DNA from 3 places in the Peribacillus sp. TH16 genome. Region 2 is predicted to be linked to each of the others. Evidence: riboswitches for the same ligand, from Rfam matches in the RefSeq annotation. Region 2 holds a riboswitch; each other region holds the start of a gene.
The links. A riboswitch is a leader RNA that binds a small molecule or an ion and turns the genes downstream of it on or off. The one in region 2 is predicted to bind glycine.

Region 1 (10,967 bases), 850 kb from region 2:
GTCCTGCGCAAATAGGTCAGATCTTTTGAACGGGAACTTGAATTTCAAAGGTAATCTCGTTTGGTTTATCTGTGATCGTAATATCAACATGCATAATTTGCAGCGCATCGCCGGTAATTTGATAACCACCTTCATCAAGATAATCAAATATTTTACTCAAGCTTTCGCTTCGGTTCCATAGTAATTCTCCGTTATATCGGATACACGCAAATAACCCAGCCGGAACGATCCGTTGGTACTGTTTTGGTATTTTTTCTTTACTTTTTGCCACAACGAAAATGACTGATGGTTCTTCAAAACGTTTAGTTCTAAGATCCGCTTCCTGGATGAGAATGCCTAGTCTGTTACTGGCCAGAATTGGTGTCTTCTCAGCAAGCATATTTTCTAGCCTTATAACACCATAACAGAGTTCCAAATTATTATTGATTTTTTCATTCAATGTAATTAACTTCCTGCGTCCTAATTCACGAAACATAACCGTTTGAAGTTCCGTTTCTCTTGCTACGTGATCCAAATATACAATTTTTTCCCGGATATTTTCCTCCAAGTCAGTTAATTCGTTCAGCTTTGAAACAAGATCTGCGTGCTTTGCTTTAAGAATGTCCAAAGACTTACTAAAATTGCGTTCATTGAAATAATCCTTTATTTCGTCCGTACTCATTCCAAGTTGTCGTAATTCTTTGATGGTTCCTAAAACCTCGTACTGGAAAATAGAATAGTAGCGGTATCCCGAATGTGAATCGATATATTGCGGCTTGAATAAGTTAATCCGATCATAATGGCGCAAGGTCTCCGTAGTCATCCCTCGTAACTTTGCCATCTCACCAATTGTTAATTTTTCTTTCAGTATAATCGCCCCCTTAAAAAATATAATACAGGTGTTGACCTTTGTGTTACAACAACCTTTATAATCAAAATACACAATAATTTAAATCTTCTGAGTATTCTTTATAAATGTGAGGGAGCTGATTATGAAACGGAAGAAACTTGCTAGAACACTTACTTTGTCACAGGTTGTTTTTTTAGGGATTGCTTGGAATAACCCCATGGTATTTTTTAATACCTATGGAATAGCTACCGTAACCTCACATGGTGTAATTACGGGTGCGTACATTATTGCATTTCTAGCGATACTGTTTACAGCGCTCAGCTACGGAAAAATGGCAAAAGCATATCCTATCTCAGGTTCAGCTTATACATTTACTCAAAAGTCTATTAATTCTGAAGTTGGGTTTCTTGTAGGTTGGACAATTATGCTTGATTATATTTTAACACCTATGGTGACGTGTTTGATGTCCACTGTCTTTTTAAGTGCAGTGTTTCCAGGGATTCCACATTATGTGTGGATTATTCTTTTAACTACTATCATAGTTGTACCAAGCATACTAGGGGTAAAGACATCAGCATCCGCAAGTAAAATTTTCGTTATTGCTCAAATCATTTTCGTATGTTTTTTCTGGATATTAACCGTCAAAAATTTATTAGATGGAGTTGGGACAGGAACTCTTTTCTCGAGTAAACCATTATTCAATTCAGAGGTTCCCTTGTCAGTAATCTTAGCAGGCTCTTCAATTCTTTGTTTTAGTTTCCTTGGTTTTGACTCACTTACTACCTTGTCAGAGGAAACAATCAATCCTGAAAAAACCATCCCAAGAGCTATTATCATAATGTTGCTATTAATAGGGGTTTTGTATATTGGCTCTTCCTACTTAGCACAATTGGTCTATCCGGGTTTTTCATTTGAAAACACTGATTCAGCAGCCATGGAAATCGCTATACTTGTTGGAGGAAACGTATTTAAATCATTATTTATTACTGCGGTAATTATTGGTAACTTTTCTTCAGGAGTTGCTTCAATTACAAGCGCATCACGTGTGTTATATGCAATGGGCCGGGATTCAGTATTGCCTGAAAATCTATTTGGTTATATTCATCCCAAATTTAAAACACCGTCACACGGAATTATCGTGATAGGAATAATTTCTTTACTAGGCGTCGTGTTAACTCTGGAGCAAGTCATCAAGTTTATCAATTTTGGAGGGCTCATTGCTTTTACATCTGTTAATCTATCTGTCATCGCCCATTATTTTATAAAAAATCAGAAACGATCTTTTAACGATTGCATAAGGTATTTATTTTTACCGTTCATTGGCGCAGTATTTACTATGTGGTTATGGTCACATTTAGAAATAGAGGCATTGATTCTTGGAGGCATTTGGGTGATATGTGGCTTAGCATATCTTCTTTATATGACAAATTTTTTCCGCAAGCCTCTTCCTGAGTTTCATTTTGATGAGGAGATCATTCCTCAAGAGGTAGAAGATATGAATGAAAAAATTCTTTCCCAAAAGGTAGAAGACTTTTAATCCGTTTTTTACACTGAAGTAAGTATATGTAACTAAAGGAGGTGTGAATATTTTGAAAATAAAGAAAAATGAAAGCGTTACCTATTTTTAAAGCGGGATTGTTAAAGTAAGAATAACGAACAGGAGGTTTTTTCAAATTGTTGAAGCTGAAAAAGTTTATAAACGGTGAGTGGATGGATTCTTTGAGTAAACAAACGAGTAATGTTGTTAACCCCGCAAACGGCAAGATCATTGCGGAGGCTCCCAACGGAAATGCAGAAGATGCCAGGATGGCCATTGATGCGGCACGAACCGCATTTGATTCCGGGATTTGGTCGGACTTACCGGCTTCGGAACGGGCTTCCTATTTATTTAAAATAGCAGAGAAAATTGAAGAACATGCTTCTGAGCTTAGCCAACTTGAAACAGCCAATACCGGAAAACCTCTAAAAGAGGCAGAGTTTGACATTGCGGATGCAGCGGATTGTTTTCGTTATTATGCCGGCTTAGTCACTAAACCGGACGGCCAAACGTATCCTGTTTCCGGTCCTGTACAGGCCATGGTTGTTCGAGAGCCGGTAGGGGTATGTGGACTGATCGCTCCGTGGAATTTCCCTTTACTGACTGGAGCTTGGAAAATAGCCCCTGCCCTTGCTGCAGGAAATACGATTGTATTTAAAACATCCGAGGTCACTCCGATTACGACTACTAAATTATTTGAGATTATCGAAGAGGTTGGCATACCAGATGGCGTTGCAAATCTAGTTATGGGTGGTGGTGCAACAGTAGGAAATGAACTAGCGGAAAGCGATAAAGTTGATATGGTTTCGTTCACTGGCAGTACATCGACAGGCAGAAGCATCATGAAAGCAGCAGCTGGAAATATTAAAAACATTGCACTCGAATTAGGCGGCAAGTCACCTAACATCGTTTTTGCCGACGCAGACTTTGAGACGGCCGTGGATTATGCTTTATATGGAATTTTTGTCAACGCCGGCCAAATTTGTAATGCAGGATCGCGTTTGCTGCTGGAAGAGAGCATTCACGACAAGTTTATCGATAGACTGATAGAGAAAGCGAAAAAAATCCGGGTCGGCCCTGGTGATCAACCGTCTACACAAATGGGTGCCCTTGTCAGTGAAGCACATATGAATAAGGTACTCCAATATATTCAACTTGGCATAGAAGAAGGGGCGACATTAGCCTGCGGCGGCAAGCGTATCACAAGCAATGGACTTGAAATGGGCTATTTTGTTGAGCCGACGATATTTGTTGATACCAAACCGGACATGAGAATTGTTCTGGAAGAAATATTCGGGCCAGTACTTACCGTGCAAAAATTTAAAGATGAAGCGGAAGCCATCCAACTTGCCAATGATACTCCATACGGCCTCGCAGCAGGTGTATTTTCACAAGACGGCGCGAAGGCTTTAAGAGTGACTAAGAAAATAAGAGCCGGAATTACGTGGATTAATGCTTATAATCTAGCCTACAATGAAGCACCGTGGGGAGGCTACAAACAGAGCGGAATTGGCCGTGGATTAGGAACTTTTGGTTTAGATGAGTTTAGTGAGGTAAAACAAATTAACATTAATTTAGAAGTGGAGCCAACCAAGTGGTTTGATCATTAAAAATGGATAAGTAGATATAAAAGAGTAAAAGAGTAAAAGAGTAAAAGAGTAAAAGAGTAAAAGAGAGTGAGTCACTGTACTATTACACTGTTTGAAAAATTGAAAGGGGACATTAATGATGATCTGGGATTTTAATTTCAATCTTCCTACTTCTATAGAGTTTGGGAACGGAAAAGTTAAAAATATTGGGAAAAGAGCAAAAGAGCTAGGAGGAAAAAAGGCACTTCTAATTACCGATAAAGGACTGGCGCAAACTGGAATTTTACAAAAGGTTACCGATTCGTTAGACCAAGAAGGTGTCAATTATATTGTTTTTGATGAAATTACTCCTAATCCAAAAGATGTAGATTGCCATAGAGCCTATCAACAATTTAAAGACGAGGAAATAGATCTTTTGATAGGTCTTGGCGGCGGAAGTTCGATGGATACAGCAAAAGCAATTGGTACACTTTTAACCCATGGAGGAGAGCTTAGAGATCGTTACGGTTTTAATTTACTAGAGAGAGAAATCACTCCACTTATTTGTATTCCTACAACTTCAGGTACTGGAAGTGAGGTTACAACAGGTTCTGTCATTACAGATACAGTTACAAAACAGAAAGAGGCTATACTTGACATTAGACTGGCTCCCAAACTAGCAATTTTGGATCCTGAATTAACTCTAACTCTGCCTAAATCTATTACTGCTGCTACCGGAATGGATGCACTTACACACGCTATAGAGGCTTATACCAGCAATATTGCTGAACCGATTTCAGATGCTCTCAGTCTTTATGCAATTGAATTAATTGCTAAGTACCTTCCGTTAGCTGTAGAAAATGGGAACAACTTAGAAGCAAGGAAAAATATGCTTGTAGCCAGTTTAATTGCAGGTATGGCATTTAATCACGCGGATCTTGGTGCTGTACATGCTATGGCTGAACCACTTGGAGGTCTTTATGATACTCCACATGGGGTAGCGAATTCCATCTTTCTTCCACATGTGTTTGAATTTAATATTCCTTCAAACCCTGAAAAGCATTCAATTGTAGCTGAAAAGCTTGGAGCAAATAAAGAAGGTAAAACAATAGAGGAAACTGCCTATGAAGGTGTTGTATTGTTAAAAGAGCTTGCACGTAAAATTGGCATTCCTGATTTCCGAGATTTAAATAATATCAATCCTGAAGATTTCCCATTCCTTGCTGAAGGAGCATCCGTTCATTTGTGTACACAGACTAATTCACGAAAAGTGACACCAGCAGATTATTTGGAATTATTTCAAAAGACTTATGAGGCGAAAAACACAACATTAATTTAAAAATTTAACTAGATTAATGTTGATCTAGAATTTTTGAATCGGCGGTCGGCTTAATGGGAGTTTTAATTGGGCGGCCGCCATGGTTTACAGAAAACATGCGTATGCCCACTTGCTGCGGGTACATAATTAGCTATTTATGGATATGAGATTGCTATAAAGTAAGAATAACGAACTGGAGGTTTTTCAAATTGCATAAGTTGAAAATGTTTATAAACGGTGAGTGGATGGATTCTTTAAGTAAACAGAAGAAAAATATTGTAAATCCGGCAAACGGCAAGATCATTGCAGAGGCTCCTAACGGAAATGCAGAAGATGCCCGGATGGCCATTGATGCGGCACGAACCGCATTTGATTCCGGGATTTGGTCGGACTTACCGGCTTCGGAACGGGCTTCCTATTTATTTAAAATAGCAGAGAAAATTGAAGAACATGTATCTGAGCTTAGCCAACTTGAAACAGCCAATACCGGAAAACCTCTTAAAGAGTCAGAGTTTGACATTGCTGACGCAGCGGATTGTTTTCGTTATTATGCCGGCTTAGTCACTAAACCTGACGGCCAAACGTATCCTGTTTCTGGTCCTGTACAGGCTATGGTTGTTCGAGAGCCGGTAGGGGTATGTGGACTGATCGCTCCGTGGAATTTTCCTTTACTGACGGGAGCTTGGAAAATAGCCCCTGCCCTTGCTGCAGGAAATACGGTCGTGTTTAAACCAGCCGGGATAACTCCGGTTACCACCACTAAATTGTTCGAGATTATCAAAGAAGTTGGCATACCAGATGGTGTTGCAAACCTAGTTATGGGTGGTGGGGGAACAGTAGGAAATGAACTAGCGGAAAGCGATAAAGTTGATATGGTTTCGTTTACTGGCAGCACGTCAACAGGAAGAAACGTCATGCAAAAAGCAGCTGGAAATATTAAAAACATTGCACTCGAATTAGGCGGCAAGTCACCTAACATCGTTTTTGCCGACGCAGACTTTGAGTCGGCCGTGGATTATGCTTTATATGGAATTTTTGTCAACGCCGGCCAAGTTTGTAATGCAGGATCGCGTTTGCTGCTTGAAGAGAGCATTCACGACAAGTTTATCGATAGACTGATAGAGAAAGCGAAAAAGATCCGGGTCGGCCCTGGTGATCAACCATCTACAGAAATGGGTGCCCTTGTCAGTGAAGCACATATGAATGAGGTACTCCAATATATTCAACATGGCATAGAAGAAGGGGCTACATTAGCCTGCGGCGGCAAGCGTATCACAAGCAATGGACTTGAAAAGGGCTATTTTGTTGAGCCGACAATATTTGTTGATACCAAACCGGACATGAGAATTGTTCAGGAAGAAATATTTGGGCCAGTACTGACTGTACAAAAGTTTAAAGATGAAGCGGAAGCCATCCAGCTTGCCAATGATACTCCATACGGCCTCGCAGCAGGTGTATTTTCCCAAGACGGTGCGAAGGCTTTAAGAGTGATTAAGAAAATAAGAGCCGGAATTACATGGATTAATGCCTACAATCTAGCCTACAATGAAGCACCATGGGGAGGCTACAAGCAGAGCGGGATTGGTCGGGGGTTAGGAACTTATGGTTTAGATGAGTTTAGTGAGGTAAAACAAATCAACATTAATTTAGAAGTGGAGCCAACCAAGTGGTTTGATCATTAAAAATGGAGAAGTAGAGATAAAAGAGAGTGAGTAATGCTTACATCGAAGAAATTTTTGACTAATAATAGAGGATGCACTTTTTTGAATTCACCAATATTTTAAAAATTAAAAATTTTCAAATATTAATTCTGAAGATGGGCTTTAATAGAAAGAAAGCTGTCAGCCTAATTGTTTTATTTTACGAGTAAAAAGCCAGTTCATCAAGATTTGTCTTTTTTAAGACCTAATAAAACGAAAATAATATTTTACTATATATGAATTATATTCTCCCGCGCTCTTTCTCTGTGGCGTTTACTAAGGAGAATCGAGTAATCAGAAAATATGTTGGTTCCTGATAGTCATTATTGACTACACAATTCCGTTTTGCCTAGTTTTATAGGTTGGCATAAAGCTTGCATATATATTAACGAGAACGTAATACAAGTGGGAGGCAAAGTACATGTCGAATAATGAAAAACAACATCTTAATTTACCTTTTACCGGAATCTGTACTTTCGGGAAATATCCCGTATGTCCGGATCTAGACCAGCTAGATGCAGATGTAGCTGTCATTGGAGTTCCAAATGATATGGGAACACAATGGAAGTCAGGCGCAAGAATGGGTCCAAGAGGAATTCGTGAAGGCTCTACATTATATAGTTTCGGGTTAGATGGAGCCTATGATATTGAAAATGATATCATGTATCTTGGCCCGAAATGGAAAGTTGTTGATTGCGGCGATGTAGACATAGTACATGGGGATATGATGCAATCCCATGATAATACCGAAGAAGCCATTCGAAAAATCGTTTCAAAAGGTGCAATGCCGGTTGTTTTAGGTGGAGATCATTCCATTACAATTCCAGTAGGAAAGGGCTTGGGTGAACTCGGGCCATTTCATGTGATCCAGATTGATGCGCATTTAGACTGGGCAGATCACCGTTCAGGAATGCGGGTTGGACATGGAAGCTGCATCCGCCGCTTATCTGAAATGAATCATGTTCAAAAGATTTTCCAATTGGGCATTCGTGGAATCAGCAGCAGTAAAAAAGAAGATGTCGATGCTGCCAGAGAATACGGAAGTGTCATCTTGTCTCCCCGCCAAATGAGAAAGATGGGATTTGAACAGGTTTTGGAACTTATTCCAGCAGGTGAAAAATATTATATTACCATGGACATTGATGGCCTCGACCCATCGATCGCCCCTGCGACAGGCACACCTTCTCCTGGAGGCCTGCTTTATGATGAAGTCAACGAATTACTCCATGGAATTGCAAAAAGAGGAGAAGTAATCGGTTTTGATATGGTAGAAGTTGCTACTCCTTACGATCATACGGGAATAACTGGACAAGTGGCAGCGCGCCTCTCATTAGACTTGCTTAGTTATGTTTTAAAAGAAAAAGAGAGAAACCAGGATGCAATCAGCGATCATCAAGAGCAGAACTTCATAAAGAAGCATTAGTCTGTTAAATTTGAAAGCGTTTGCTGATATAAAGTGATTTTCCTCCGTTTTATCTTTTCTTAGTTTCCTGAATATGTATAAAAATAGAGGCGATATCATAAAAAACACTTATGTAAATAATTATCCATTTAGAATATTTAGAGTATTTCAAAAAAACGTATAGCGGTTGACGATTGTGGGAGAGTGCAATGTAGACAGCCACCGAAGGAGCAAGTTCCAAAAAAACCTTGGAACAAATCTCTCAGGTATAAGAACCACAATGGGACGCAACTCTGGAGAGCGCGTTTATAAAACGCCACCAAAGAGGAAGACTCTTTTTAGCATAGAGTTAAACTCTCAGTTAAAAGGACAGAGAAGGGAATGTTGCCAACGTTATCACTTTAAATGTTTTTGTTCTGGTTTGAATTGTACACCAAAACAAGTGAAGTTAGGTGACTAAAACTATTAAGCACATTAAAGATAACTTCGGTATTGAATTGGAGGTTTTTCTTTATGATTTCCAATAATAATGATTACGTAAACAGAGGATGCTTTTATCTAGAAAGCATCCTCTGTAGTGTATATTTGAAAGGTATAAGTAGTTTGTAAAAGTACACTATTATGAACGGTGTTTATCGACTGTAAAAAGCAATCTACTCCTATTCAATTCACAATTCACTTGGGGTACTAGGGGCATATAATTTATGAACTGTCAGAAAGCTCTATCTCTATATTTAAAATTCTGAAAATAAAGTTTTTTCAGATATTTATTGAAATTTCCATTAGAACCATTTATTATACAACTGTTAATGCGATTTTATATCAGCGGATGATAATTGTGGGAGAGACTAAACGCATTGTTTAGCACCGAAGGGGCAATTCCCAAAAAAATTGGGTATGAATCTCTCAGGTAAAAGGACCACAATAGGACGCGTCTCTGGAGAGAGCTATGAGCCACCAAAGGAGTTAAACTCTCAGGTAAAAGGACAGAGGAAAGATAGGAGAACACCTATCTTTCCTATGCCCTTTTTATGCTGGGAAAGATAGCACAAACGAAAAAAGGAGGATTGTGCTATGAAATTTATTAAAGAATGAGTCTTTCTATTCAATTTTCCTGACTACAACTTTTACCTTAGAGAGAATCTGCAATAGGTTGAATGCAATACCTTTATCTTTTCAAAGGCTTGGTAGATTATGTCGAGGTTTGCACCAGAACCAGAATATTTATCAGCAACATATTGAGTAATATTATATTAAAATTGTAAGCGTTTTCTTTGTTGGGTTGAATAATAATATGTCAAAATTTTATCGGAATATTATTATTCAATTATCTGGAAATTAGGGAGTGGGAAATCATATGCAGGAACAAAAATTGTCGAGAGGCCTAAAAAACAGGCACGTACAACTAATCGCTATTGGCGGGGCAATTGGAACGGGATTATTTCTCGGTGCAGGAAAATCTATTCACTTAGCAGGACCATCGATTTTATTTGCTTACATGATTACAGGCGTCATTTGCTTTTTAATCATGCGCGCTCTTGGAGAACTACTCTTAACCAATTTGGAATATAATTCTTTTGTTGACTTTGTAAAAGACTATTTAGGTAATATGGCAGCATTTATCACCGGTTGGACCTACTGGTTTTGCTGGATTTCAATCGCAATGGCCGACTTAACAGCAGTTGGTCTTTATACCCAGTATTGGTTTCCCTCCATACCACAGTGGATGCCAGGTTTAATTGCGCTTGTCATTTTGCTATTTATGAATCTAGCAACCGTAAAACTTTTTGGCGAAATGGAATTCTGGTTCGCATTAATTAAAGTTATCGCTATTCTAGCACTTATAGTTATCGGTATTTTCATGATTATTAAAGGCTTTTCCACAGATTCAGGCGCAGCCAGTTTCACGAATCTATGGAGCCACGAAGGTATGTTCCCAAATGGAATAAATGGATTTATCCTCTCATTCCAGATGGTAGTGTTTGCGTTTGTTGGTATTGAACTTGTAGGACTTACAGCAGGTGAAACAGAAGATCCAGAGAAAGTTATCCCAAAAGCAATTAATAATATTCCTATTCGGATTATAATTTTCTACATTGGCGCACTTATTGTCATTATGAGTGTTTATCCGTGGAATGCAATCATCCCATCGGAAAGCCCATTCGTCCAAGTATTCGTGGCTGTTGGTATCGCTGCAGCTGCTGGTATCGTCAATTTTGTCGTCCTAACATCGGCTGCTTCGGCATGCAACAGCGCAATCTTCAGTACAAGCCGGATGGTATACTCACTTGCCAAAGATAAAAATGCACCTGTGCCATTTGCAAAACTTAATGCCCGTAAAGTACCTTCCAATGCACTGGCCTTTTCAACTGTCGTCATTCTGACTTCCGTTGTTTTGAACTATTTAATGCCAGAAGGAGTATTTACGTTAATTACAAGTATTTCTACAGTATGTTTCATCTTTATTTGGGGAATTACTGTCATCAGTCATTTGAAATACCGCAAAACAAGGCCAGATCTAGCGAAAATGAACAAATTTAAATTACCACTTTATCCAATTTCTAATTACTTGATCCTTGCTTTCCTAGCTTTCGTACTTGTTGTGCTTGCACT
Region 2 (10,967 bases):
ATAACAGAAACAGCAATCTCCCTTAAGTTAAGAAAAAGTTCACATTTCAAACAGAGATATAGTACAAATTAATATACAAAACTTAAACAAATGTTATACAATTGTTTTATAGAATCTTTAAAAAACAAAATGTGAACGGAGAGTGTTAAGAATGGGACGGTTAAAACGGTTAACTTTCTTTTCATACCCAAGCTGTACATCTTGCCGAAAAACAAAAAAATGGTTAAAAACCAATCAAGTATCCTTTGATGAACGTCATTTATTCAAAGAAACTCCAACAGAAGGAGAGTTAAAAAGAATCCTTGAATTGACAACGGAAGGACTTGATGAGGTTTTAGCAACAAGGAGTGAAGCCTATAAATGCTTACACGTTAATATTGACGAAATGCTACTTTCTGATGTCATCCAATTATTAACAAAAGAACCTAAATTATTAAGAAGACCCATCCTCATTTATGGAGAAAAGCTTGTGGTTGGACATAATGAAGATGCGTTAAGAAATTTGGTTTCATAAAAGCAAAATTTGAAAATGAGCATATGGTTTATTCTCGAATCTTTTTTCGGGGATTTTTTTATTTTATAAGGAGGAATTTGTCGTGCAATGTCGAAACACTACTACAAGATACTTAGGAGGTGATGAAAGATTTGATATCGATTGAAAAGAAAGCAGAAAAAATCCTTTCCCGTGCCATTCAATTATCGGCATCGGATATTCACGTTTTACCACGCAGAGAGGGCCCTCTAATTCAATTCAGGATTGACAACAAACTCGTTCCTCAGGAAACATTGTCATTCTTTGAAACGGAACGACTGATCTCCCATTTAAAGTTCCTTGCCGCTATGGATATAGGTGAGAAAAGAAGACCTCAGAGTGGTTCAATTACCGTCAATTTATCAAAAAAAGTGGTTGGACTTCGCCTTTCCACATTACCAACTGCACATCTCGAAAGTTTGGTCATCCGCTTGATTCCCCAGCAGAATATCCTTCCTCTAGAACAATTATCCCTATTTCCAAACACCGTTCAAAAACTGGTTGCCCTTCTGAAACATTCCCATGGCATGCTCATATTTACCGGTCCGACTGGTAGCGGGAAAACCACGACATTATACTCCTTGCTTCATCATTCAAAAGAGATGATCAACCGGAACATCATTACCCTTGAAGATCCCATTGAAAATGTGTCAGAAAAGGTCCTACAAGTTCAAATTAATGAAAAGGCAGGTATTACGTACTCTGTTGGTCTAAAAGCTGTGCTTAGGCATGATCCTGACGTGATTATGGTCGGGGAAATCAGGGATTCTGAAACAGCAAAAATTGCAGTTCGCGCTGCATTAACGGGTCATTTAATCCTCACGACCATGCATACAAGGGATGCACAAGGAGCTATCTCTAGGTTGCTCGAATTTGGAATCAGCTTGCTTGAGATAGAACAGAGCTTGATTGGTGTGACCGCTCAGCGGCTAGTTGAACTAACATGTCTGCAATGTAAAGAGGTTTGTACATCTGCTTGCCAAATGATTGCTCGTAATAAAAGGGCAAGTGTGTATGAACTGCTATATGGAAAAAGCTTGGCAGAAGTATTGAAGATGACGAAAGAGGAAAAAGGGAAGGGGACGGTCTCCTACCGCCAATTAAAGGATGAGATAGGAAAAGCGGTGGCAATGGGCTATGTGGATTCACATGAATTTGAACGGCTGGTATACGATGAAGGCAAAAAGTAAATGGAGGATAAAAGAACAAGCTGTCTTTATCTCGAAGCTGGGGGAATTATTAAGTCATGGCTATCCCTTAGCCGAGGCGATACATTTTCTGGAGTTTCAGGAATCAAAGAAGAAAGCTGAGGATTTTACTCAGGCTATTCAGGATTTAAGGAACGGGCATCCGTTGCATCAAGTGTTAACCCATCTTAATTTTCATCCACAACTTGTAAGTTATATATTTTATGGAGAACAATGCGGCGACCTCAATAGGGCGTTGATAGAAGGAGGTAGATACTGGAAGAAAAGGACAGAAGGTTTGGATAAAGTGAAAAAGTTGATGGTGTATCCAATTTTCTTATTCTTTTTTGTGAACATCGTGTTTTATATCCTGCAGAGTGTCCTCCTTCCAAAATTCCAGACAATCTTTTTTACGATGGATGTTGAACAGAATATCATCCTGAAATTACTGGTAGCCTCTTCAGTTATCCTCCCTGTCATCCCCTTCATCTTGCTCGCATTGCTCCTTTTCTTTTTTTTACTCAAACAATTTTGGTTTAACAAGTTATGCCCCTTAAGGCAGCGAAGAATATTATTAAACATTCCTCTCGCAGGCACATTCATTAAGTTATATGAAACGTATTTTTTTGCAAGCCAATTCAGTGGCTTACTCTCTGGAGGGCTTTCCATTAACGAAAGCATCAAATTATTCTCCATAAATCAGCAGCAGCCTTTTTACCAGAAACTTTGCTCAATTATTAAAGATGATTTAATTGAAGGCAGATCGCTAGAAATGATTTTTCAGGAGCTGCCTTACTTTGATAGAAATTTACCATTAATAGCCGCAAATGGTCAAAAGTACGGCAGGCTTGATTCAGAGTTACTTCATTACAGTCGTTTTTTGCTAGAGAAAATTGAAGAAAGAATGAATTCAATCTTGAAAATCATTCAGCCTCTTATGTTTTCATTGATTGGTCTGCTGATTGTTTCCATTTATTTAGCGGTCTTACTGCCAATGTTTTCTCTGCTCGAGGGGATATAGAATATTCTTAATAAATTCTGGAGGTGAATCTGCGCTTAAATAATTTTGGAAATAGGATAGGTGTGTGAAATTTCTAATCTATTTTCATTTATTTAGAAGCAGAATGATATGAAGAAAGTGTTGAATGAAAGAGGTTTTACATTAATTGAAATGCTTATTGTTTTACTCGTAATTTCCATTCTATTGATTATTACAATCCCAAATATAACAAAGCATCAATCGACGATTCACTCTAAAGGTTGTGAAGCGTTTGTTAAGATGGCTCAAGCACAGGTGCAAGCCTATGAAATAGATAATGGCAAACTTCCTGCTAGTATTGATGAAATGGAAAGTCAAGGGTATCTTAAACAAAAATCATGTCCGAATGGGGATGGTATTAGTCTGGATAACAAGGGAAAGGTTACGGTAATTGAATAGCAGCAAATTGATTGTGCGGCCTTCCTGTGGAGGTTATACCCTGTCAGAAACCCTCATCGTCCTCGTTATTTTTGTACTGCTAAGTGGCATCGGTCTAAATTTATATCCAAGCTTTATTAAAGGAATGGAAAATAAGATTTTCATTTCTCAATTGAAAGAGGACATTTTCTATGCGCAGCAGTATGCCATCAGCCATGAAAGTCTGATTTACCTTCATATGGATAATACGAATAGGATTTACACGGTAACATCCTATAAGGAGGGGGTTGTGCTTGAGAGAAGCATACCAAAGGATATACAGTTCTTAAGTGGAACATTAGGACTTACGTTTCATTTTAATCAGTATGGAAATGCTTCAAAAGCAGGGACGATGATGATTGATACGACAAAAGTGAAGTACAAGTTAATCCTTAATATCGGTAAAGGGAGGTTTAGGATTGAGAAACAGTAGAGGTTACGTCTACTTAGAAATGATAGCCGCTTTTTCGATTTGTATAGTCTTGGTCATTTCGATTCTGCCGATACTTGAGGAGATAATGACCAATCGGAAAAATGTTGTCTTAAGGACAGAAGCCCACTATTTGTTATATGAAAGATTGACTGCCTTCATGGATGGGGAGGTAAATGCTGTCGACCAGGAAATCCATTATCAGAAAAGATTGTATGAACTAACATGGAAGGAACAGAAGGATTTCCCAGGTATGATTGAAGGATGTGTACGATATGAAAATGAAGTGGGTAAATCAGAATCCATTTGTGATGCTGCGAAAAAATGATGGCTTTACAATAATTGAAATGCTTTTTTCTTTAATGATATTAATGACCACCTCTATTTTCATCTTACAACTTTTTTCAATTATTCACACACAGTTGGAATCAAAAGACAAATTGCATCCTAAAGAGTGGGAGATCTTTACGATGCAAATGCAACAGGAGGTCAGGGGTGCTAAAAGTCAGGATGTAATAGAAAATAAATTATATTTACTTTCAGGTGACCAGTTATCTTTTATTGAACAATATGAAGATAAGCTCCGTAGGCGAGTGAATGGAAAAGGTCATGAGGTCATCCTGCAGAACATTTCAAAATTTAAGGTTGAGAAGGATGGTAAGATCATTGTGTTAAATATAACGGATAAAGCAGGGAATACTGTTATTCGCAGGTTTCATCCTTTCTTTAAAAGTGAGACGAAAGTTGATGAATAATCAAAAAGGGGTCGTTTTCCCGATGGTCATGATTGTAGCGAGTGTTTTTATCATGTTCACGATATTAATGATCGATCAATTTGTCATCGATAAAAAATTTTATAAAGAAGTGGAAGAAACGCTTGTGGCCGATCATTTAGTGCATCTAGCCGTTAATGAGGTAACAGCTGGATGGGGTGAAGATATACCGAAGAACCTTCAGGGGGATATCTCATATCCCAATGGTGATGTCCATTATATATTAACGAAACAAGATGCCCGTTATGCCTTTATTGAATTTGCTTCCTCGACTAAAGATAACCGAGTTGGTAGAATCATTATTCAATATGACAAAGAGTTAGGTAGAGTTGTAGAATGGATAGAAAAACAGTCCGTATAACACGTATGAAGGCAACCTGATGGTGCGGATTCAGGAAGGATGAAAACGTTTTTGGCTGACTGAGAATGGGATATCGAACGGAATGATTAGACTAATGTCAGGTTTCCACTAAATGGAAAAGAGGAACTTGCCATCGATACAACAAGCAGGCCCAAATAGTAACCATCTCGGGTAAACTAGAAAGAATAAAAGAAGCATAAGCGGGGCATACTTTATTTAGGGTGATATTGTATGTCTACTAACGCTTATATCAAATATCTTACACAGCAGCTTGTCGAATATTTTAATTTGACCAAGAAAGAACGGAAAGAAAAACGTCGTCATCGGAAAGAGGATAAAAATACTGGTGTGTCCCACTGGTTTGGTATTGTCCCTTTCGCTTTGTCGATGTTTGTAAGAAAAAAAATCAAAAAAAGAAAACAGATGTCCTAAGCTTTTGGACATCTGTTTTTTTTTTTTTTAGTCAGGCAAACCTAGCTAGGCGGTTGTAGTAGAGAAATCATTTCTGAAAAAATAGATCCATTTATCCTAACGCTCTATCTGATAAGTAAAATAAACCGCCATTGATGATTGATATTAGGATATTTGGCTCATATTGGGACTGTAATGCCTGTTTTTCAGTGAAATAACTTTCGCTTTTTTCATCCATATCCTTATAAAAATGCTCCAATAAATTTAAGTCATTCTGCCAGCGCTCCATGGCTTCTTCCGCCCAAGAATGGTCATCGTTCTCGAAGCTGGTTCGGATATATGTATCAAGTCTTGCTAACCCACTCTTTGGCATGATTAATGGTGAGAGGGTGAAGGAGTAATCCGGTATCTTTGGGGTGACTTTAACCGGTAAAACACGATTGTGAAATCCTTCCATGATCTCCCCGGAGATTAAATTCAATCCAACAGACATAAAGGTATCTTTTTTTCGATCACATTGATAAGATATTTTAACATTTAGTGTAAGCCAGGGGAACAATGGATTATGGCGACCATTTGAGGGGAGTGTATCCTCGAAAAGTCTAGTATATCCAGCCAGCCTTTTTGTTGATTCGATAATTTGATGGAGACGGGGCGAACCAAAGTGAATTCGTTCTCCTTTCATATTGGGTGGAGCCTGATCAGGATCAGTAATGAAAGTAATCTGGGCTGGGTTTGGAATCCCGCCAGTTTTTTCAAGATAATGCCAATAAAAGGGACGATTCATTAACTCTTTATCCATTTCAATCGTCAGTTGAACAGTGATATGGGATGGGGCATTCTCTAGTACTTCACAATCATTAGCTTCAAAGAAAGTTATTAAAAAATCATGAATTTCCTGTTGCTGCATGAATCTCACCTTCCTTCATAGTTTGAGCGAATTGAATCATCGATGAAAAATTATCCATCTTGATTTTCATTTCACCCTCAGTTCGGGACTCGCCGACCACGTCAATTAAATATTCTTCGATGTTGGTAATATCCAGCTTCGTTAAAATATCATCCAATTCACCAATTACTTTTTCAAACAAATGGATTTTTTCATATAATAATTTCAAAATATGTTCTTCAACTGTATTTTTCGTTGCAAAGTTATATATCATGACATCTTCTTCCTGGCCAAGTCGGTGAATCCGTCCAATTCTTTGTTCAAGTCTCATTGGATTCCATGGCAGGTCAAAATTAATCAAGTGGTGGCAAAATTGAAGGTTTATTCCTTCCCCACCGGCTTCGGTAGCAATTAAAACTTGAATCTGCTTTTGGAATAATTCTCTCATCCAGTCTTTTTTTCCACGCTTAAAGCCGCCGCGGAAGGGAACTGAGGAAATTCCATTCTGTTGTAAATACCATTGTAAATATAGCTGAGTGGCTCTGTATTCGGTAAAGATAATCACTTTGTCATCAATTTTCTTGATGAGTTCTAAAGCTTTTTCAGCCTTGGAGTTTTGTTCTGTTTCATTTACCTTCTCAAACAGCTCATCTAGCTTTGCTAAAAAGTCAGGGGAAGGCTGTTCATATTTGGCTTTCATGTTTTTCAATGTATAAAAAACGGCTTCTCTGCTGCTGCATGCTTCTCTTTGGAGGGTGAGTGCTGAAAAAGAACTTCCCTTCGATCCATCTGAAATAGGCTTAAATTTGGAAACAGCGTCGTACAAGGCTTGTTCAGTTGGAGAAAATTCAATGATGATTGTTTCCACCTGCCTTTTTGTCCATTCAATTCCAGTATCAGCCCGTCGGTTCCGAATCATAACAGTGTTGACGAGTTCCTTTAGGTGCTCATCCTCAATAACATTTCGGCCTTTGCCTTTATATTTCTCAGAAAAGAGTGTTGCATTTCCCAAGTGTCCCGGTTTCAATAACGAAACAAGATGGAAAATTTCTTCGACTTTATTTTGAATTGGCGTAGCTGTCAGCAATAAACAAAATTTCTTTTTCAGATTTTGGACAAATTCATAGTTCTTCGTTTTATTATTTTTAAGTTTATGAGCCTCATCAATAATGATAAAGTCATATTGCTGATTAAAAATGATATCTCGATGGGGAGCTCGTTTCGCTGTATCAATGGATGATATAACAACATCGCATGATTCCCACACATAGCTTTTTCTTTGAACAACAGCCGGAATATGAAACTTGGTATTCAATTCAAAAGCCCATTGACTTACAAGTGAAGCGGGGACAAGAATTAATACTTTTTTAACAAGACCTCGGATCATATATTCTTTTAGAATCAAGCCAGCTTCGATTGTTTTCCCGAGACCTACTTCATCAGCTAAAATGGCTTTTCCATTCATCTTTTCAACTACCTGCTTTGCCGCTTCCAATTGGTGGGGAAGCGGGGTGAGCTGTGGAAGATGCTTGGGTGCCTGTAAACCTTCAAAATCAGGAATAATGAGGTTTTCTTCCATTTGAACAGCCAATTTATAAAGCTCCCAATTACCCCATGGACCGTCATTTTCCATCTTTTGTAGAAACTCGTCATTCCAATCAGAACTGAAGGATATATTAATTTTCATTGAAACTACTCCTTCTAAAATCATAATTTTCTTATTTAAGGTTGAAACCCGAACATTTTATATGTGAAGTAAGAAAAATATTTCTCTGTAAAAGATATTGCAGAGAAAAGTTTCTTAAGGTAGGATGTAAGTATATTTAGAAAATTCCAATTTCCCAAAACGCTTAAAAGATGAATGTAGTTCATGTTTTTCATAGTATGGGCAACCGCCTCTTACTTTATCCCAGATTAACAGACTAGAGATCATTCATTAAGTTCTGAAGTTTTAAGGAGAGTTGGTAGAGAAAGCATTTTGTAAATGCACAGAGGTTTTACTAACTATCAGTAGGATTAATTACTTTCCTAATTGGTGGAGACACATTTATATGCGGGTGAAGATAAGGGGAGAGACTACGAATGTAGCGCCGAAGGAGCAAACTTAGCAGTGAATCTCTCAGGCAAAAGAACTCTTATTGGACGCAACTCTGGAGAGCGCCGCTCGTTGCAGGACGGCCACCAAAGGGGAAAACCTATTATATAGGTAAACTTTCAGGTTTCAGGACAGAGAAAAAGCTCTTTAGGGCTTTCTCTGTCCTTTTTTGTGCCCTTTTTTCCACATTATGAATCAGGCTGAGAAGTATAAGAAGATTTGACAAAATGGAAAGAAGCTTTTAGAAAAGTGAGCAAAGTAAATCTAAAAAATCTAAGGGGGGTCATTTTTTGACCAATTTAAAAAGAACGCCACTATTTGAGGTTTATCGTGAATACGGAGGAAAAACGATCGATTTTGGCGGCTGGGAACTTCCTGTCCAATTTTCGGGTATCAAGGACGAACATGAAGCAGTTCGTACAAAAGCTGGCTTATTTGATGTTTCCCATATGGGTGAGGTTGATGTGAAGGGCCCAGGGAGTCTTGCCTTTTTACAAAAAATGATGACCAATGATGTATCAAAGCTAAAACAGGGCGGAGCAATTTATACGGCTATGTGTTATGAAAACGGCGGTACTGTTGACGATCTTATCATTTATAAAAAGGCAGAAGACGACTATCTGCTCGTGGTCAATGCCGCCAATACAGAAAAAGATTTTAACTGGCTACAAGCTAATTGTTCAGAGGATGTCCAACTTTCGGATGTATCAAGCGATTATACACAGTTGGCACTGCAGGGACCTTTGGCAGAGAAAATATTACAAAAACTATCTAATGATACACTTTTGAGTGAAATTGGCTTTTTTAAATTCAAGGAAAATGTCCTGATAAATGGGCTTTCCACGATGGTTTCACGTACAGGATATACGGGTGAAGATGGTTTTGAAATATATAGCAACAGTGAAAATGGCCCGGCCCTTTGGAGAGCTATTCTAGATGCAGGAAAAGAAGAAGGGATACAGCCGATAGGTTTAGGGGCACGTGACACACTCCGCTTTGAAGCTAAACTTCCGCTTTATGGACAGGAGCTTTCACCGGATATTACCCCAATTGAAGCCGGGATTGGTTTTGCGGTTAAAGTGGATAAGGAAGCCGACTTTTTCGGGAAAGCCGTTCTTACTGAACAAAAGGAAAAAGGGGCACAACGTAAGCTTGTCGGAATTGAAATGATTGACCGCGGCATTCCTCGTCATGGCTATAAGGTATACAGTGGGGATAAAGTCATTGGTGAAGTTACGACTGGCACTCAATCACCAACATTGAAGAAAAATGTAGGATTGGTACTTATCGATAAAGATTTTTCAGTGATGGATTCTGAAGTCGAAGTGGAAATTCGTTCAAAACGATTGAAAGCTGTTATTATACAAACACCTTTTTATAAAAAACCACGTAAATAGAGAGGAATGGTCATTAAGATGAAACATCGTTACTTACCCATGACAGAGCAGGATAAACAACAAATGCTGGAGGTAATAGGGGTCCCTTCTGTTGAGAACCTTTTCAACGATATTCCTGAAAGTGTCCGCTTTCAAGGCGAATATGACATTAAACCAGCTAAATCAGAGCCAGCCTTAATGAAAGAATTATCAAAACTTGCTTCTAAGAATGCTGATCTTAAAAACTATGCTTCCTTTCTTGGTGCGGGCGTGTATGACCATTATTCACCGGTCATCGTCGATCATGTTCTTTCCCGCTCGGAGTTTTATACAGCCTACACCCCTTATCAGCCAGAAATTTCACAGGGGGAGCTTCAGGCCATTTTTGAATATCAAACGATGATTTGTGAAATGACAGGCATGGATGTAGCCAACTCCTCCATGTATGACGGAGGGACGGCATTAGCGGAAGCAGCGATGCTTGCATCCGGTCATACACGACGTAAGAAAATTCTAATTTCAGCGGCAGTACATCCTGAATCAAGGGAAGTCGTTAAGACGTATGCGAAAGGTCAGCGAGTGGAAGTCATTGAAATTCCATTTAAAGATGGTGTGACAGATCTAGCTGCCTTAAAGGAATTGGCGAAAGACGATATTGCGGGAGTCATTGTGCAATATCCAAACTTCTTTGGACGTATTGAACCGTTGAAAGAAATGGAAGAAATCATTCATGATGTGAAATCCATGTTTATCGTTTCGAGTAACCCGCTTGCACTAGGTGCATTGACCCCTCCAGGTGCCCTTGGTGCTGATATCGTAACAGGCGATGCTCAGCCATTCGGTATTCCAGCAGCTTTTGGCGGACCGCATTGCGGATACTTTGCGGTCACGAACAAACTTGTTCGTAAAGTGCCAGGCCGTCTCGTCGGGCAAACAGTGGATGAAGATGGTAAACGGGGATTTGTGCTGACGCTTCAAGCTCGTGAGCAACACATTCGTCGTGACAAGGCCACATCCAATATTTGTTCCAATCAGGCGTTAAATGCTTTGGCAGCTTCTGTTGCGATGACCGCACTTGGGAAAAAGGGTGTCAAAGAAATGGCAGTGAATAATATACAAAAAGCCTATTATGCAAAAAAAGCTATAAAGGAAAAAGGAATAGAAGTGGTGTTTGAGGGACCATCGTTTAATGAATTTGTCATTAAACTGCCGGCATCTTACCAAGAAATTAATCAAAGTCTTTTTGAAAAAGAAATTATCGGCGGCTTCGACTTAGGGACTGTTTATCCACAGCTGAAAGACCATATGCTTGTGGCTGTAACAGAACTTAGAACAAAAGAAGAAATTGATGCACTTGCGCAGGAATTGGGGGATCAACATGAATAATCAAGATCAATCACTCATTTTTGAAATCAGTACGTCCGGTCGAATAGGGTACAGTCTACCGGAAATGGATG
Region 3 (10,967 bases), on a different contig from region 2:
TCGATTTCATTTCTATTATTCATGCGTTGGTATCAGAATAGGAAAGATTACCGCATGGCTTCAAAAGGAATCGGGGCACACAGGAGTGAAGTGAAAAATCCGCTTATGAAGTGGGTGATGGTGGTAACGGGTATCATCGGCGTACTTATTCTGCTTTTACCGCACTTTACGATTCTATTGCTTTCACTTGTACCGGATGGAACCTGGACGTTTCAAACGTATCCAACAGTATTTAATGTGGAAAATTACCGGCTTTTGTTTGAAGACCCTAATATTTTTAAACCGTTACGAAATAGTTTACTAATGGCTGTTATTGCCACACTAGCAAATTTGGTGTTTGGGGTCATAGCGTCCTATGTTCTTGTCAAACGGAAATTCATTGGGAAAAGCTTTATTGATATTCTAGTCATGATTCCATGGGCCTTGCCTGCAACGGTTATTGGGATGAACTTGATATTTGCATTTAATGAACCTAGCGTTTTTTCTTTCGGTCAGATATTAGTAGGAACATTTTGGATTCTGCCCCTTGCCTATTTCGTTAGACATATTCCGCTTGTTGTCCGCTCAACTAACGCCGTTCTAGAGCAGCTTGATGACTCGATTGAGGAAGCAGCAAGAAACTTGGGGGCAAAGTGGTTTTATACCTTCAGAAAGGTCATTTTACCGATTATTATGCCTGGCGTTTTATCAGGGACATTATTAGCCTTTATCGAGTCTGTAGGAGAATTCCCAACCTCAGTCCTATTGTATACGATTTCTAACAGACCTATATCTATTGAAATTATGAATCAGCTTCGGATGTTCAATATGGGGCAGGCAGCTGCTTATGGGATGATTCAAATCACGCTGATTGTTATTGTTCTCTTTATTTCGAACAAGTTTTTTGGAATCAAAGCAGAAAAAGCCTTATAAATCGGGGGTAAAAAGATGAGTAAGCTGGATGAATTTATCAAAAATGAAGGTAGTGTTTTTCCAGGAAAAACATATGTAGAAGAGCTTCTAATGCCAGTTTTTAATGATCAAAGAGATTACTTATTTCATGTGATGTTCGATATTCATCGAGCACATGTGATCATGCTTTCAGAACAAAAGATTATTAAAGAAGAAGAAGCAAAAATTATGCTGGATGGGATTCGGAAAGTGGCTCAAACAGATCTCACCCTCCTGACCTATCAACCCCAATTCGAAGACTTATTTTTCATGATGGAGGCAAAGATTGGCGAAGAAATCGGTCATGAGCTTGCAGGAAAGATTCATATCGGTCGCAGTCGTAATGATATGGGAGTTGCAATGTATCGGCTTGTTTTGAGGGGCCATCTTCTTCAATTAATTGGCTATGCAGACCAATTGAGTGAGTCATTCTTGGTGCAAGCTGAAAAGCATATAGAAACCTATATTACGGGTTACACGCATACTCAGCCAGCTCAGCCGACTACATTAGGCCACTACTTTCTAGCCATTTATGATGTTCTTCAAAGAGATATTGGAAGGTTATGGGCAGCCTATGAAACGGTGAACCTATCTCCTCTGGGAGCGGCCGCATTAACCACAACTGGTTTTCCAATCAGCAGGAATCGTACCGCTGAACTGCTTGGATTTGAGGCGGTTGTTGAAAATTCCTATGACTCGATTGGCGGGGCCGATTATTTATTAGAAACTGCAACTGCAATTATGACGTGCATGGTCAATACTGGAAGATGGATTCAAGATTTTTTGCAGCATGTGACAAGAGAGTTTGGTACATTTTATGTGGCAGATCCTTATGTTCAAGTAAGCAGTATCATGCCGCAAAAAAGAAATCCAGTATCAATTGAACATTCCCGATCGATTGCCAGCAGTGCGTATGGTGATGCGCTTGCTGCAATGAATATGATCCACAATACTCCATTTGGTGATATCGTCGATACGGAAGATGATTTACAGCCGCATTTATATCGAGCATTTTCGAATGCAGGCCGTGTCATGAAACTAATGTATGCAGTCATATCAACCTTGAAAGTAAATGAAGAACATACAAAAAAGATGGCCGCAAAATCAAGTATCACGGTTACTGAATTAGCAGATACTCTATCAAGAGATTACGAGATATCATTTAGGAAAGCTCATTCCATAGCTAGTCATATTGCAAAACGGTCGATAAGTGAAGGGAAAGAGTTATATGACTGGGACACACAAGACATTAATAAGATTATTAATGAATTCGTTTCAGTGAATATAGCAGAAGACGAATGGAAAAAAATCATCTCTCCCGAATATTTTGTGGAGATTAGAAGCATTCAAGGTGGACCTAGTCCGAAAGAAGTTTCGAGGATGATTGTGAATAGAAAACAAAAACTAGAACAACAGGTGCAGGAATATAAGGAAATTGTTAAAGCTTTGAATGATAGAAGGAAAGCTTTAGTGGAATATTGAGGTTGCAGCTTTGGAAAATCCCGTAAGCAGAACAAGTGGAAAAGTCAGCATAATGATTAAAGACCCGGGAGGAAGTTGCCTGGGTTTTTTTTAGGTTCATTCCATTTTATTTAAATGTCATCTAACTATTTACAGGGCTAGGGCTCTGATAAATAATGCTGTTGATAATTGAATATAGCGAACGAATGTTCTAAAATGAGGGGACAGAACGAGAGTGAGGTGTATCGAATGGCTTTATAAGAGAATATAGTAAATTGACTAGAAAGCTTTAAAATGGAGGATTAGAACAGATGGATGAGAAAAATCAAGACTTATTAGAATCAGATCTCAGCGTTCAAAATTCCGGGGCTTCCTCTGACACAATTCATAGTGACCTTCTTGCAACAAAGGAACTTGTTTATAGCCCGTGCAGGTTTGAGTTCTCACAACCACTAATAGAAGCACAAAACGCTGAATATGGAGCCTATATATTCAAGTTGAATACCCTTTCCATTAGATTTCGTGTGGCTAAAATTACACCTACAAAGGTTGGACAATTTGTGACTTTGTGGGAGAGAATTGGGGATGGAGCGATTCAACCATATGACATATCAGATCCAGTTGATTTGTTTGTTATTAGTACTCGCAAAGGTAATAACTTTGGTCAGTTTGTATTTCCAAAAGCGGTTTTATTTGATCAGAATATAGTATCTAATAAAGGTAAAGGTGGTAAACGAGCAATACGCGTTTACCCACCTTGGGACAAGCCTACTAGCCGTCAGGCACAAAAAACTCAGATATGGCAGCTAAAATATTTCATAGAGATACCTATAAATACACCAATAGACTGTGTTCGTGTTCAAATGCTTTACAGTCCAAATCACGCAAGTCAATTAGAAAAATAATTATGGTCTCTATGGATTTGGGAATATGGTACAAAAGAGTTGTTAGCATTTGATGAATTATTATCAGTATCGTTAAACATAGGCATGAATAAAAGAATCTTTTTATCATTTCCCGCCAGAAGACTCCCTCTTCAAGCGTGTGAAGGGCGAGATGAATGGCGGTTGGCATAAGCCAAAGTAATCTTTTGGCAAACAAACGTTCGATGTTTAATAATAACTATAAGGGGGTGATACCAATGGTCGTAAACAAAGCTTATAAATTTCGAATCTATCCAACTAAAGAACAACTAGTTCTAATCAATAAAACGATCGGCTGCTCCCGTTTTGTCTATAACTTCTTTTTAGGCAAACAAAAGGAGAAAGATGTCTGCTGGTATATTTGTGAAGAAATGAAGCAGAACGGCCAATTACCCTCTAATGAATGGAAAGGTTCTTTTCTGAATAAATACGCAACAATCAAAGAACTTCCAGCTTTAAAGAAAGAGTATTCTTTCCTGAAAGAAGTAGACAGTATTGCCTTACAGAAATCGGTGGAAAATTCAGCAGATTCCTATAGTCGATATTATAAAAAGCAAAACAAGTCACCACGCTTCAAATCGAAAAAGAATCCTATCCAGTCCTATACGACTAAACATACGAATGGGAATATTGGAATTGTTGGAAACAAAATCAAATTGCCAAAACTCGGTCTAGTTCGTTTTTCTAAAAGCCCGAAGTCGAAGGGCGAATCATCAATGCCACAATCAGGCGGAACCCTTCGGGTAAATATTTCATTTCCATTTTAGCGGAAACCAATGTACAAGTACTTTCTAAAACGAATCGTTCGTGCGGTGTAGATGTTGGTTTGAAGAATTTTGCTATTCTTTCAGATGGTACGGTCTATCAAAACCCAAAATTCTTCCGGACGGTCGAAAAGAAATTGGCCAAAGCACAACGGATTCTTTCAAGGCGACAAGAAATAGCCTTGAATCAAAATAAACCATTGGCTGAAGCCAAAAACTATCAAAAACAAAAACGAAAAGTGGCTATCCTACACGAAAAAATTTCAAATGCCCGAATGGATTACTTACATAAAGTTTCTACCGAAATCATCAAAAACCACGATGTTATTGGAATGGAAGACTTGCAAGTGTCGAATATGATGAAAAATCACAAACTAGCTAAAGCTATTAGTGAAGTATCTTGGTACCAATTCAAAAAAATGTTGGAATACAAAGCAAAATGGTATGGTAAACAAATCGTGACCGTATCTAAAACGTTTGCTTCTAGCCAATTGTGTTCTAGCTGCGGTTACCAAAATAAAGACGTTAAACATCTGAACCTTCGTGAATGGGATTGTCCTTTTTGTACTACTCACCACGATCGAGATATTAACGCAGGACTCAATCTAATGAATGAAGCCATAAGGCTTCTAACCGTAGGAACTACGGGAGTAGCCTAATTAAAAATTGGTCGATAGGCTAATGTTCTTAGGAATCCCCCACTTCAATCAGACCGTAAGGTCGATAAGTGGTGGGTAGTTCAACGTATACTTACACGAATTCCTGGAGTTTTTCTTTCAGGGATTTTGATTTCTTGAATCTGAAAAAAGTGTACAGCTGACTGAACCGTAAATTATATCTTGTACTTTTCATCAGTATGATCTTTTGAAAAACATTTTATCTGCTGAGTGCCAAGGCTCTTCTGTCTTTCATTACACGTGTATTAAGAGAAAAATAGACGGTTTAAGGGAGAAAAACGCCGAAAAAAGAAGTGTGTATCCTTTATGGGGTATGAGATACATAACAATCGAAAGGCTCAGTCATTTGACTGAGCCTTTCGATTGTATAATTTACGGTGCACTTTTAATCCCCAAAAAACCACCGTCAAAGAAGTACTTCATATATCTTTAACAGATTTAGATTATTTTGCGGGATCTACCTGAACCGAGAGCTTTCTGAAAGCGAGACTTACAGTAATCATAACAAAGAAATTGACCGCCAAGGCAATGATTCCAACATTCAAATCCTTCGCTGCCTGTGGTAAGGATGGAAACATGGTACCTATGGTTGAATGACTAAGCGTAATGTAGGTTACGATGGCCAATCCGCAGATGATCCCGGCGATCGCTCCATATTTGTTGATGGTATTAGTCTTTTTCAGGCTAAAGAGAAGAGACGGAAATAACTGTGTGATAAGACTGTATCCCATGAGAATTAATGCTGACATCGTTTCGCCGCCGTTTAAGGTAAAGTAGACTGCAATTAATGCAATAACAGGAACGAGGAACTTTGCTAATCTTACAACGTTCCGATCGGATACTGTAGGTGCAAATTCCTTATAGACGTTTTTCGCGAGCAGTGTAGCCACACTCATTAAAAGCATGGATCCTGGTACTAATGCGGTCAGCACTCCAGCTCCGCCGATTATGCCTATAAACCATGGATCAAAGGTCTCAATAGAAAGGCGCAGCAACGAGAGGTCTGCATCTGCCCCAACGAGTCCAGGCACTTTCAATATAGCAGTAAATCCTACAAAAAAGACAAATAACAACATGAGCGTATATAACGGACTGATTATAGCATTTTTACGAAATACTTTCCCGCTGCGCGCCGAATAGACAGCGCTGAAAACTTGGGGCCACATGTAAAAACCAAATACAAGCAATATTACCGTGGAGATAAACCATGAAACACTAAGCCCCTGTTCAGGAAGCTTTAGAAAACCAGGCTTGGCTGCATTTACGGCCTCAAACATCGGTTGAAAACCACCAAAGTAATGAATAGGAAGATAAATTCCTAAGAATCCTATAATCACGATCATCATGATATCTTTAATGACTGCTGTCCAAACTGAGCCGTGTATTCCAGAAATCATAACATAAATGGTAAGGCTGATTGCTCCCATCCAGACCGCGGTAGACATTGAAATTGCTCCATAAGATGCTTCTGAAACAATAATCCCTAATCCTTTAAGTTGCACGACAATCACTGGAATCATAGATACCACACCGACAAGTGCTGCCAGAATTCCTAAGCTTGGGCTCTTATACTTGCTTACAAAGAAATCAGATTGAGACATTAGACTATTTTCTTTGGCATATTTCCATATTTCCGGAAGAAGCCAATATGACAATACATAAGACAAAGTAATGTAAATAAGGACGTATAAAGCGGGTGCACCCTTACCATAAGCCCAGCCGCTGCCGCCAAGGAAGGAAAACGTCGTATAAATTTCTCCAGCCATCAATAGAAAGACGAATATAGCACCAAAACCACGGCCTCCAACCGTCCATTGTTCCAAATTCATGTCTTTTCCTTTTGAAGATCGAATACCTAAAAAGATTGATAAAAGTAAAAATCCTAAAATAATTAAGAGGGAAATATTCATTCCTGGTCACCTTCCCGATTTCTGGGGTCCAACTTATACATGATGCCCAAAATAACGGATGTAAGGACCACCCACATAGCCATCCAAAACATATTAAAAGGCATCCCTAATACATAAGGTTCTATTCTGTTAACAAACGGAAGAAATCCTAATATGCCTATAAAAGGAACTAGAGTAAGTATATATATAATCTTCATTAATCCAACCCCTCCATTCTAAGTGAAAAGTCATTCATATCGACTTACAGTACCTTACACTATTTTATTATAAAATTTACTGTGGCTGCAGTATATATTTTAGTAGCACTTCTCTGTGTTAGCAAAATAAATTGAAAAAAAGGAAGGGAGTGTCCCTTCCTTTTAATTCCTGCGACCATGAAAAATAGCTACTTTTTTTTCTGATAATTATAGAGTACGAGTAGAAGAATGAACCAGATTGGCGTCATTAACAGTGAAAGTCGTGTAGCTTCAGCGAATAGCATAACGATTAGGATGAACAGAAATAATCCTAAAATAACGTAATTGATAAAGGGTGTAAAAGGAGCTTTGAATGTAGAGTGGGCTCTCAAGTCCGGACGTTTTTTCGTATATTTGATATGTGAAATCAAGATGATGCTCCAAACCCAAATAAAACAGATGGCACTGATTGTAGTTACTATTGTAAAGGCCTGTTCAGGTATCATTTTGCTTAGCAATGCCCCTAGGGAGACGACGATTGCCGATGTAACCAAGGCATTACTTGGAACAGCATGTTTATTTAATTTTGCTAATTTTGCAGGAGCATCGTTATTATTGCTTAATGTATAAAGCATACGGCTTGTTGAAAATAAACCGCTGTTGCCGGCAGATGCAGCGGATGTCAGGACAACAAAATTGATAATCCCTGCAGCGATTGGAATGCCGATTAGTGTAAAGACTTCTACGAATGGACTGCTTGATGCATCCAGCTGTGTCCAAGGATTGACGCATAGAATGACGAGTATGGCACCTACATAGAAAAGTAAAATTCGGACTGGGATTTTATTGATGGCTGATGGTATATTTTTTTTCGGGTTAGCTGTTTCTGCTGCAGAAACACCAATTAATTCGACCCCTACAAAGGAGAAGACAACCAATTGTAAAGATAGCAGGAAGCCGGATACGCCGTTCGGAAACATGCCTCCGTGGCTCCAAAGGTTGGTGAGTGAAACGGTTCCTGTATTGGTTTTAAAGCCAATGACTAACAGGATGATGCCTACAATAATCAAGGCAATAATCGTGATGACTTTAATGAGCGCGAACCAGAATTCAAGTTCTCCAAACAATTTAACCGTCAATAGATTCAATCCTAACAGAATGACTAGGCATGCAAGAGCTGGTATCCATTGAGGGATATCGAACCAATATTGCATATAGACACCAACCGCAATGATATCGGCCATGGCTGTCATGATCCAACAGAACCAATAGGTCCATCCGGTTACGAATCCAGCCCACGGCCCGATATATTCGGTAGCGAATTCGGTGAATGACGTATAACCGGCGTTGGATAAAAGTAATTCCCCTAAAGCCCTCATAACAAAAAATAAGGCAATCCCTATAATAAGATAGGAAAAGATAATGGATGGGCCTGCTAATTGGATGGCTTTACCGGATCCAAGAAATAAACCGGTGCCAATGGTTCCTCCTATTGCAATTAATTGTATATGGCGATTTTTTAAATCTCTTTTCAATTCCTGTTTAGCCAATTTGAGCATCTCCCGTTGTATATGATCTTAGTCGTGTGGAGCGTTATTCCACATTCCGTGTAGCTCGTTGTTTTCACCTCGCTTATGCCATTGAATGGCAATATCTTGGATTTTGGACAATAAAAAAAGAGATTGGATACTACCAATCTCGTCAGGTTTAAGAATAACAATTCATCATTCGTTACTCTTCTGTCCTTTTGCCTGAGATTGTGAATCCTTCGGCGCTGTACTATGTACAGTCTCTCCAGAAGCTGCTCCTGCTATAGTGTGATCCATAGCATTCAACGCTTGCTAGTATGCGGTTGTAATAAATGTCCGTTTGTAGAAGAATTGAATCTTCCTTCGGTCATTTGTCATTATACTTAAATAACGTCAATATAATATTGGAATTCTATCATTGTTTATTCTATAGGTCAATATGAAAATTGGAAAGTTAGCGGGTAATGTAGTTGGTATATATCAACTCTTTAAAAATAGTGATTGGAAAAGCCATAATGACTGTAGCTGATAGTTAACGGGTACACTTTAAAATCAATACAAAAAACAACAACAAATTTTGTGGTTATCGTTCCTCAGAAAAGTAGACTTCGTTTAAGCCTTAATTTTCCTTTTGGTGATATATATGAACCAAAAGGAAGCTGTAAGGGATGTTACAAACCCCTCGTGTCATTATTGGTATTTCACAATATTGTAGCTTTTCTAGGTGGTTTTTTTCTAAACAATTCATACCATAGAACTGGCATTTTAATCGCGACCGTTTTCCGAATAGTGTGATAATATTTAGGTAAAAAGGTGAAGGGAATTAGAGATGCTATGGCGATAAAGACAGTATCAATTGTTGGATTAGGAGCACTGGGCATTTTATATGGACATCATTTATCAAAGGAAATGCCGAAGAAGAATGTGAGGATTATTGCGGATACAGCTAGAATAAAGAGATATGTCCAGGATGGGGTTTATTGCAATGGTGAGCTTTGTGACTTTCATTATGTAACGCCTGAAGAAATATGCGAGCCTGCAGATTTGATGATTTTTACTGTTAAATTTAGTGGATTGGAAGATGCTATTGAAGCGGTGAAGAATCAAATTGGAAAACAGACGATTATTATTTCTGCTTTGAATGGGATCACAAGTGAAGCGATTATTGGTGAGGCGTATGGAAAGGATAAAGTCTTATATTGTGTTGCGCAAGGTATGGATGCTGTTAAAGAAGAAAATAAGTTGACATACGACCATATGGGCATACTCTGCCTTGGTGAACGGGAACCTGGATTGGTTTCAGAAAAGGTTCAGCAGGTGGCAGATTTTTTTGAAAAAATGAAGGTCCCATATGAGATAGATACGGATATGTATAAGCGGCAATGGGGGAAATTTATGCTGAATGTTGGTGTTAATCAAACTGTTGCTGTCTATAAAAGTAATTATGGTGAAATTCAACGAAAGGGTCATGCAAGAGAAATGATGATTTCTGCCATGAGAGAGGTTATCGTTCTGTCAGAGAAAGAAGGAATTCATTTAACGGAAAGAGATCTGGATTATTGGTTAAGTGTATTGGATACATTAAGCCCAGAAGGAAAGCCATCCATGGCTCAAGATATCGAAGCTCGACGTTACAGTGAGGTTGAGTTATTTGCAGGTACGGTATTAAAATTAGGTGAGAAATACGGAGTGCCTACACTTGTAAACAAAGAGTTATATGAACGAATTGAATTTCTCGAAAGTCAATATAATTTCAACTAAAGTTTGACTTTTTTCTATGATAACTCCCTCACCTTGCTCTAGAACAAGGCCATTTGAACTGAGCTCAGTCTTTAAAGACTGGGTTTCCTTTGGTTGTGTTAAATTCCCTACTTTATCTTATTAGGGTCATGTTATTTTATTGATTTCTTAAAATACTAATATATCTAATATCACTTTTAGTGATTGAATTTTTTATACTGGTTAGTGTTTCCTCTAGAAATACATTTGTTTTTTTACAGAATATTTATTATTATAAGATAAGATTATAAATTATGCGATATGAAAAAGAATTGGAACTTTTTAAATCTAATCTAAGTATGGAAAATGAATCAACAGTTGTTTTGATCTAAATTGAGAGTTAATTAGGGGCTAGAAAAAAACTTTAATAACCTTGTACGAAGTATAGTCGCTAATATTACATCTGGAGGAATTAATCATGTCAAACAAAGAATTAAAGAGAGGGCTAGAGGCACGTCATATTCAGATGATCGCTTTGGGCGGTACCATTGGTGTTGGGTTATTTATGGGATCAGCAAGTACGATTAAATGGACTGGACCATCTGTAATGCTAGCTTATGCTATCGCTGGTCTTTTTATATTTTTCATCATGCGTTCTATGGGAGAAATGCTTTATTTAGAGCCTACTACGGGTTCGTTTGCAACATTTGCGAGTAACTATATTCATCCTTTAGCAGGTTATATGACTGCATGGAGTAATTGGTTTCAGTGGGTAATCGTCGGAATGTCCGAGATAATTGCCGTTGGAATGTATATGAAGTATTGGTTCCCAGATTTACCCGCATGGATACCAGGTGTGATTGCCATGGTTATCCTAG

Region 1: another riboswitch for glycine. It lies ahead of JFV29_RS15060 (amino acid permease); the one in region 2 lies ahead of gcvT (glycine cleavage system aminomethyltransferase GcvT).
Region 3: another riboswitch for glycine. It lies ahead of JFV29_RS10205 (amino acid permease); the one in region 2 lies ahead of gcvT (glycine cleavage system aminomethyltransferase GcvT).

Annotation. Positions count from the first base shown of each region.
Region 1 is NZ_JAEKEM010000009.1:196,987-207,953, reverse strand. It holds gene JFV29_RS15090 (MerR family transcriptional regulator) at 17-820, opposite strand; gene JFV29_RS15085 (APC family permease) at 972-2,366, shown strand; gene JFV29_RS15080 (aldehyde dehydrogenase family protein) at 2,504-3,976, shown strand; gene JFV29_RS15075 (iron-containing alcohol dehydrogenase) at 4,092-5,273, shown strand; gene JFV29_RS15070 (aldehyde dehydrogenase family protein) at 5,462-6,934, shown strand; gene speB (agmatinase) at 7,374-8,375, shown strand; glycine riboswitch at 8,542-8,642, shown strand; glycine riboswitch at 8,643-8,736, shown strand; glycine riboswitch at 9,184-9,286, shown strand; glycine riboswitch at 9,290-9,346, shown strand; gene JFV29_RS15060 (amino acid permease) at 9,712-10,967, shown strand, end outside.
Region 2 is NZ_JAEKEM010000009.1:1,043,805-1,054,771, reverse strand. It holds gene JFV29_RS19085 (Spx/MgsR family RNA polymerase-binding regulatory protein) at 152-514, shown strand; gene comGA (competence type IV pilus ATPase ComGA) at 637-1,722, shown strand; gene comGB (competence type IV pilus assembly protein ComGB) at 1,682-2,740, shown strand; gene comGC (competence type IV pilus major pilin ComGC) at 2,849-3,157, shown strand; gene comGD (competence type IV pilus minor pilin ComGD) at 3,150-3,608, shown strand; gene JFV29_RS19060 (hypothetical protein) at 3,595-3,933, shown strand; gene comGF (competence type IV pilus minor pilin ComGF) at 3,881-4,360, shown strand; gene comGG (competence type IV pilus minor pilin ComGG) at 4,353-4,739, shown strand; gene JFV29_RS19045 (YqzE family protein) at 4,971-5,171, shown strand; gene JFV29_RS19040 (YqhG family protein) at 5,263-6,060, opposite strand; gene JFV29_RS19035 (DEAD/DEAH box helicase) at 6,038-7,726, opposite strand; glycine riboswitch at 8,097-8,184, shown strand; glycine riboswitch at 8,188-8,271, shown strand; gene gcvT (glycine cleavage system aminomethyltransferase GcvT) at 8,425-9,531, shown strand; gene gcvPA (aminomethyl-transferring glycine dehydrogenase subunit GcvPA) at 9,550-10,896, shown strand; gene gcvPB (aminomethyl-transferring glycine dehydrogenase subunit GcvPB) at 10,889-10,967, shown strand, end outside.
Region 3 is NZ_JAEKEM010000002.1:2,112,732-2,123,698, reverse strand. It holds gene JFV29_RS10235 (ABC transporter permease) at 1-912, shown strand, start outside; gene argH (argininosuccinate lyase) at 928-2,412, shown strand; gene JFV29_RS10225 (MepB family protein) at 2,703-3,296, shown strand; partial or broken gene tnpB (IS200/IS605 family element RNA-guided endonuclease TnpB) at 3,533-4,737, shown strand; gene JFV29_RS10215 (sodium:solute symporter family protein) at 5,199-6,665, opposite strand; gene JFV29_RS10210 (DUF3311 domain-containing protein) at 6,662-6,862, opposite strand; gene JFV29_RS10205 (amino acid permease) at 7,051-8,391, opposite strand; glycine riboswitch at 8,571-8,649, opposite strand; gene JFV29_RS10200 (ketopantoate reductase family protein) at 9,205-10,131, shown strand; gene JFV29_RS10195 (amino acid permease) at 10,568-10,967, shown strand, end outside.